DNA from 2 places in the Neobacillus sp. D3-1R genome. Region 1 is predicted to be linked to the other one. Evidence: a T-box and tRNA genes for the amino acid it is inferred to sense, from the RefSeq annotation. Region 1 holds a T-box; the other holds one or more tRNA genes.
What was found. The T-box of region 1 lies ahead of asnS (asparagine--tRNA ligase). A T-box ahead of a tRNA ligase gene usually reads a tRNA of that ligase, here a tRNA-Asn.

Region 1 (3,969 bases):
TCCTGGTGTACGAGGGAATGGGATGACATCGCGGATGTTCTTCATTCCTGTTAAGTACATGATAAGTCGTTCAAAGCCAATTCCATAGCCTGAATGTTTTGTACCACCGTATTTTCTAAGCTCGAGATACCACCAGTAATCTTCTACTGCCATACCAAGTTCTTTAATTCTATTTGCAAGGACTTCTTCTCTTTCCTCACGTTGGCTTCCCCCGATTAACTCGCCAATACCGGGAACCAATAGGTCAGTCGCAGCAACTGTCTTGCCGTCCTCATTTGCTCTCATATAAAATGCCTTAATTTCTTTGGGATAGTCTGTTACGAAGACAGGACGCTTGTAAACTTCCTCGCTAAGATAACGTTCATGTTCCGTTTGTAAATCCGTACCCCATTCAACAGGGTAGTCAAATTCCTTACCGGAGTTCTTTAATAATTCAACAGCTTCGGTATAAGTCACTCTTCCGAAATCGGATTCTAATGCATTCTTCAATCTTTCAATAAGTGTTTTATCAACAAAGCTATTAAAGAATTCCATTTCTTCAGGTGCTTGTTCAAAAACGTACTGAATGACATACTTCACCATGTCTTCTCCGAGGTCCATGATATCCGGTAATTCGGCAAAAGCAACTTCCGGCTCGATCATCCAGAATTCTGCGGCATGTCGTGCTGTATTTGAATTTTCTGCTCTAAACGTTGGACCAAAGGTATACACGTTACGGAATGCAAGAGCAAAGGTTTCAGCGTTTAATTGACCGCTAACGGTTAAGTTGGATTCTTTACCGAAGAAATCTGCATTGTCATCCACTTTTCCGTCTTCCGTTTTTGGAAGCTGGTTCAAATTCATGGATGTCACACGGAACATTTCCCCGGCACCTTCTGTATCGCTTCCAGTAATAATCGGTGTATGTACATTGACGAATCCTTTTTCTTGAAAGAATTTATGAATCGCATAAGATGCAAGAGATCTAATTCTGAAAACAGCTGAGAAAGTATTGGCTCTTGGACGTAAATGAGCGATGGTTCTTAAATATTCAAGAGAATGTCTCTTTTTTTGTAAAGGATAATCTGTATCTGATAATCCTTCAATCACAATTTTTGTCGCTTTAATTTCAAAAGGCTGTTTCATTTCAGGCGTTGGAACAAATTCTCCTTCTACTAAAACAGAAGAGCTAATAGGTAACTTCGCAATTTCTTTGAAGTTTTCAAGGGTATCCTCAAAAACGACTTGTACACTCTTAAAGAATGTTCCGTCGTTTAACTCCATAAATCCAATGGTTTTGGAATCGCGAAGAGTACGGATCCAACCTGAAATTTGAACCGTTTGGTCTTTAAAATTTTCTTGATTTCTGAATAAATCTTTTACTACAGTCTTAATCATAATAAGCCTCCTTATGGTAATTTTTCACAATAAAAAAAGCCTTCTATCCCAGAAAAAGGGACGAAAGACTAACTTCCGCGGTACCACCCAAATTGTCATCCTATGACCAACTTTAAAGCTACTTGCTTACCCCAGTCGATAACGTGCTGGTAACGTCTAAGCCTACTTAAGAAATCTCTTTCGGTTAGAACTCAAAGGTGTTCTTCATTCATGCATCATCACCAGGCTTCCACCATCCCCGGCTCGCTATTGAATATAGCAAAAACTACTTTCCTCATCAACGATTTAAAAATATGTAGATTTTTAAAAGGTATTTTTATTGTAATAATTTATCATATAACATAATCCTTTGTCTAGTTGCCCCTATAATAATTCACCTTAATTTCAAATTGTGCAGGTTTTTTAAAAAATTGTTTAATTTGGACTTTGTGCGAATGAATGAAAGGTGCATATATGCAGGTGTGATGTTAATAGTAGCGAATATATATCAATATGTAAAAATGGTTTGGTTTTATCCGATTGACAAGATCAGAAGAAGGTGGAGATGGGTCTGGATCAGATTGAATGTTTAACAGTCCAAGAATATATGGAAAAATTAGCAGCCCCTGATTTTCCGGGACCGGCAAGTGGCAGTGCTGCAGCAACCGTTGCGGCGATGGCAGCAGCATTGCTAGAAATGTCCTGTAAAGTGACCTTAAGAAAGGGTGGCGAAAATATACCGATATCCTTAAAACAAATAGAAGATGTTCGTAATCAGTGCCTGGCCCTTGCAACAGAAGACATGAAAACACTCTCAGAGGTAGTAAAGACATCAAAGTCAAAGGCGGATTTTCCGGATGAGTATGAAGAGGCAATGAAGAAGGCAACGGATACATTAGTTTCTGTTGTGAAAAATAGTGAAATCATTTTAACTGGAGTCGAACAATTCATTCATCTATCAAACAAAAGAGTGTTAGGGGAACTAGCTGGAAGTGCCAACATGGCAGAGTCTGCAGCTGCTTCGGCGAAATATGGGGTAAAAGTCAATCTCTCATTGATACAAGATGAATTCTATAAAGAGAATGCATGGGCTATTGTTCGTGAAAGCTTTCGAAATAGTACTGAAATGAAACAACGAATTGAAAGCATGATTAATAGATAATTAGTGAGATCGCAAAGCGGTCCCTATTAATTTGGTAATGTCTTGAAAAAGTAATGAAAGAAGGAAATTACAAATTTAGGAAGAAATAAACCATATTCCTCATATATATTAGATGCCAATGATAAAGTTAGTCGGAACAGAATGAAATTTTACCAAAACGCAAAGGTGAGGAGAATTCATTATGAAAGCAATGGTATACGATAAATACGGAACGACTAACGTTCTTAAGTTAAAAGATATAGAAATACCTACTCCTAAACAAAATGAGGTATTGGTAAAGATTCATGCTGTTTCTGTGAATTCCTGGGACTGGGACCTCCTTAGAGGTAAACCTTTTCTGGCTCGTCTTGGGGGTCTTCTAAAACCAAAATATAAAATCCTCGGTGCGGATATAGCTGGAAGGGTTGAAGCAATTGGTTGCGAAGTAAATGATATCTCCGTAGGGGATGAGGTATTTGGTGACATATCCTGGTGTGGTTGGGGTGGGTTTGCGGAATATGTAACGGTTCATGCAGAGGCATTGACGTTGAAGCCAGCCAGTATGACATTTGAAGAGGCTGCCGCGATCCCACAAGCGGGAGTTCTAGCTCTGCAAGGACTTCGTGATAAAGGACAGATTCAAGAAGGTAAAAGGGTCTTAATCAATGGTGCTGGTGGGGGTGTTGGGACCTTCGCCTTGCAAATGGCCAAATTATATGGGGCTGAAGTAACTTGTGTGGACAGTGAGAAAAAATTAGATATCCTTATGTCCATCGGTGCAGACCATGTAATTGATTACACTAAGGAAGACTTCACTCAAAGAGGCCAATTTTATGATTTGATTCTCGATGTTGTTGGAAATCGGTCTATCTTCGACTACAAGCGGGTACTTAATCCTAAAGGAACATATGTGATGATAGGAGGCTCCCTATCTCTAATCTTGCAACTATTGTTGTTGGGACCCATGATTGATAAGAAAGAAAGCAAGAAGATGGCTATTCTTGTACATAAACCAAACAAACATGACCAAAATTTTTTAAAAGAACTTTTTGTTGCTGGCAAACTTGTACCTATTATAGATAGAAGAAACTCGTTAAATCAGGTTGCAGAAGCTATTCGTTATCTAGGGGAAGGACACGCGAAAGGAAAGGTAGTTGTCTGCGTGGAAAAGGATCAGACTTAAACCATGATTTTGGAGAGTTTATTAAGTGCGGTACCTGTCCAAGCAAAGTGAACTTGTATACTTTTGTACTTTTACAAAAGGGGCCTTATCGTATGGAAGCCCCTTATCGTGTAAACGTAGAATAGTTAATCATTTAGAGGCTTTGCTATTTTCGATTCTAGATTTCATGTTTTTATTCTGTGATATTAAAACACTGCTGAAAATGGTCGTAGCCACAAGACTTAAAATGGAGAAAAATAGTAGAACTACAAAATTGTTATTACTCAAAAGTAATACCTCCCTAATATTG
Region 2 (3,969 bases), 2.0 Mb from region 1:
ACCGTATGGTGTCAGTGGTAGGAGAGCGTTCTAAGGGCGTTGAAGCTAGACCGTAAGGACTGGTGGAGCGCTTAGAAGTGAGAATGCCGGTATGAGTAGCGAAAGATGGGTGAGAATCCCATCCACCGTATGCCTAAGGTTTCCTGAGGAAGGCTCGTCCGCTCAGGGTTAGTCGGGACCTAAGCCGAGGCCGAAAGGCGTAGGCGATGGATAACAGGTTGATATTCCTGTACCACCTCTTTATCGTTTGAGCAATGGGGGGACGCAGAAGGATAGGGTAAGCGCACTGTTGGATATGTGCGTCTAAGCAGTTAGGCTGGTAACGAGGCAAATCCCGTTACCGTGAAGGCTGAGCTGTGATAGCGAGGGAAATATAGTACCGAAGTTCCTGATTCCACGCTGCCAAGAAAAGCCTCTAGCGAGATAAAAGGTGCCCGTACCGCAAACCGACACAGGTAGGCGAGGAGAGAATCCTAAGGTGTGCGAGAGAACTCTCGTTAAGGAACTCGGCAAAATGACCCCGTAACTTCGGGAGAAGGGGTGCTTTTTGGGGTGAATAGCCTCGAAAAGCCGCAGTGAATAGGCCCAGGCGACTGTTTAGCAAAAACACAGGTCTCTGCGAAGCCGTAAGGCGAAGTATAGGGGCTGACGCCTGCCCGGTGCTGGAAGGTTAAGAGGAGGGGTTAGCGCAAGCGAAGCTCTGAATCGAAGCCCCAGTAAACGGCGGCCGTAACTATAACGGTCCTAAGGTAGCGAAATTCCTTGTCGGGTAAGTTCCGACCCGCACGAAAGGCGTAACGATCTGGGCACTGTCTCAACGAGAGACTCGGTGAAATTATAGTACCTGTGAAGATGCAGGTTACCCGCGACAGGACGGAAAGACCCCGTGGAGCTTTACTGTAGCCTGATATTGAATTTTGGTACAGCTTGTACAGGATAGGTAGGAGCCTGAGAAGCCGGAGCGCCAGCTTCGGTGGAGGCGTCGGTGGGATACTACCCTGGCTGTATTGAAATTCTAACCCGCACCCCTCTATCGGGGTGGGAGACAGTGTCAGGTGGGCAGTTTGACTGGGGCGGTCGCCTCCTAAAGAGTAACGGAGGCGCCCAAAGGTTCCCTCAGAATGGTTGGAAATCATTCGTAGAGTGTAAAGGCACAAGGGAGCTTGACTGCGAGACCTACAAGTCGAGCAGGGACGAAAGTCGGGCTTAGTGATCCGGTGGTTCCGCATGGAAGGGCCATCGCTCAACGGATAAAAGCTACCCCGGGGATAACAGGCTTATCTCCCCCAAGAGTCCACATCGACGGGGAGGTTTGGCACCTCGATGTCGGCTCATCGCATCCTGGGGCTGTAGTCGGTCCCAAGGGTTGGGCTGTTCGCCCATTAAAGCGGTACGCGAGCTGGGTTCAGAACGTCGTGAGACAGTTCGGTCCCTATCCGTCGTGGGCGTAGGAAATTTGAGAGGAGCTGTCCTTAGTACGAGAGGACCGGGATGGACGCACCGCTGGTGTACCAGTTGTCTTGCCAAAGGCATCGCTGGGTAGCTATGTGCGGACGGGATAAGTGCTGAAAGCATCTAAGCATGAAGCCCCCCTCAAGATGAGATTTCCCATAGCGTAAGCTAGTAAGAACCCTGAAAGATGATCAGGTTGATAGGTCAGAGGTGGAAGCGCGGTGACGTGTGGAGCTGACTGATACTAATCGTTCGAGGACTTAACCAAAACATTTGGATATCCAAATAAGGCAAACTTGTTTTTTACTTCTTCTAATACATTATCTAGTTTTGAGGGAATGAAAAGTAAAATTTTCTCTTGATTTTTTAAAAAAAGACATTATAATAAAAAAGTGTCGAAAACAAAATAGTCTGGTGGCGATGGCGAGAAGGTCACACCCGTTCCCATACCGAACACGGAAGTTAAGCTTCTCAGCGCCGATGGTAGTTGGAGGATTCCTCCTGTGAGAGTAGGACGTCGCCAGGCATCATATCGTTCCGCAGTAGCTCAGTGGTAGAGCATTCGGCTGTTAACCGAACGGTCGTAGGTTCGAGTCCTACCTGCGGAGCCATATTTTTTTAGAAAAAGATTATAGTGAGCAGGTAGTTTTAATGCTTCCATAGCTCAGCAGGTAGAGCACTTCCATGGTAAGGAAGAGGTCAGCGGTTCGAGCCCGCTTGGAAGCTTACCATTATTATTATAACGGCCCATTGGTCAAGCGGTTAAGACACCGCCCTTTCACGGCGGTAACACGGGTTCGAATCCCGTATGGGTCACCAACTTTTTTCTCGATAGAGAAAATAAAGTTCCTTAAATATTATTTCGGAGGATTAGCTCAGCTGGGAGAGCATCTGCCTTACAAGCAGAGGGTCGGCGGTTCGATCCCGTCATCCTCCATTTTAGATTTTTTGCATTAGCAAAAAGATTTTTTCTTTTAATAAAAATATGCCGGTTTAGCTCAATTGGTAGAGCAACTGACTTGTAATCAGTAGGTTGGGGGTTCAAGTCCTCTAGCCGGCACTCTTTTGGAGGGGTAGCGAAGTGGCTAAACGCGGCGGACTGTAAATCCGCTCCTTTGGGTTCGGCGGTTCGAATCCGTCCCCCTCCACCATTTTTTTTCATAAAAAAAGTAAAAAGTGGACAATATATAAATGTCCTTTATAATTTAAAAAATCATTGGGCTATAGCCAAGCGGTAAGGCATCGCACTTTGACTGCGACATGCGTAGGTTCAAATCCTGCTAGCCCAGCCAACGAGCCATTAGCTCAGTCGGTAGAGCATCTGACTTTTAATCAGAGGGTCGAAGGTTCGAGTCCTTCATGGCTCATTAAAATGCGATTACTTTCATTAGAGAGTAATCGCATTTTTTTTATTCTAAATTATATGTTGAGTATGTTTAAAGCTAATGGGTAATTTGGTACTATCTTCATAAATTGAAATAAACAATTATGTTGAGCTTATTCTCCTTTTTCCCGTATATATATGCATAACTTTGTCGAGTTGAGTCAAGCGAATGTAAGCGGTTAAAATAGTATGTATAGGGGAGAAGGAGGAGTTAATCGATGAATAAAAAAATATCATTAATTGGTGTTCCGATGGATTTAGGTCAAACACGAAGAGGAGTCGATATGGGACCTAGTGCCATTCGATATGCTGGTGTAGTAGAACGTTTAGAAGAGTTACATTTTGATATAGAGGATTTAGGAGATATTGAAATTGGTAGAGCAGAGCGAGTTCAAAATGCCGAAACCAACTTGAAAAATTTAAAGTCGGTTGCAGAGGGTAGTGAAAAACTTGCAGCAACTGTTGATCAAGCGATTAAGGATGGAGCCTTTCCTTTAGTGCTTGGTGGTGACCATAGCATTGCTATTGGTACATTAGCAGGTGTAGGTAAACATTACAAGAATCTTGGAGTTATTTGGTATGATGCCCATGGAGATTTAAATACGGCAGAGACCTCACCATCTGGTAATATTCATGGAATGCCGCTAGCTGCAAGTTTAGGCCTTGGGCATCCAGCGTTAACTGAAATTGCAGGATATAGTCCAAAGGTAAAGCCTGAAAATATTATCATAATAGGTGCTCGTTCTTTAGATGACGGGGAAAAAGAATTAATCAGAGAAAAAGGCATTAAAGTTTATACGATGCATGAAATAGACCGACTGGGAATGACAAGAGTCATGGAGGAAACTATTTCATTCCTTAAAGAAAATACCGACGGAGTTCATTTATCTCTTGATTTGGATGGTTTAGATCCACATGATGCACCAGGAGTAGGTACACCCGTAATCGGTGGAATAAGCTATCGAGAAAGCCATTTAGCGATGGAAATGCTAGCAGAAGCTGATTTTATTACATCCGCTGAATTTGTAGAAGTAAATCCAATATTAGATGAAAAAAATAAAACAGCACAAGTTGCTGTTGCATTAATGGGATCTTTATTTGGGGAAAAGCTAAAATAATTTTAAGTAACCTAT

Region 2: it encodes a tRNA-Asn, which carries the amino acid that the T-box ahead of asnS (asparagine--tRNA ligase) is inferred to sense. The anticodon was not compared.

The regions. Positions count from the first base shown of each region.
Region 1 covers NZ_CP197471.1:1,954,846-1,958,814, forward strand. The annotation lists gene asnS (asparagine--tRNA ligase) at 1-1,377, opposite strand, end outside; T-box leader at 1,431-1,667, opposite strand; gene ACSBPO_RS09970 (cyclodeaminase/cyclohydrolase family protein) at 1,922-2,518, shown strand; gene ACSBPO_RS09975 (NAD(P)-dependent alcohol dehydrogenase) at 2,700-3,680, shown strand.
Region 2 covers NZ_CP197471.1:4,638,058-4,642,026, forward strand. The annotation lists rRNA gene ACSBPO_RS23395 (23S ribosomal RNA) at 1-1,720, shown strand, start outside; rRNA gene rrf (5S ribosomal RNA) at 1,863-1,978, shown strand; tRNA gene ACSBPO_RS23405 (tRNA-Asn) at 1,989-2,063, shown strand; tRNA gene ACSBPO_RS23410 (tRNA-Thr) at 2,106-2,178, shown strand; tRNA gene ACSBPO_RS23415 (tRNA-Glu) at 2,197-2,271, shown strand; tRNA gene ACSBPO_RS23420 (tRNA-Val) at 2,317-2,389, shown strand; tRNA gene ACSBPO_RS23425 (tRNA-Thr) at 2,440-2,512, shown strand; tRNA gene ACSBPO_RS23430 (tRNA-Tyr) at 2,520-2,603, shown strand; tRNA gene ACSBPO_RS23435 (tRNA-Gln) at 2,670-2,744, shown strand; tRNA gene ACSBPO_RS23440 (tRNA-Lys) at 2,747-2,819, shown strand; gene rocF (arginase) at 3,055-3,954, shown strand.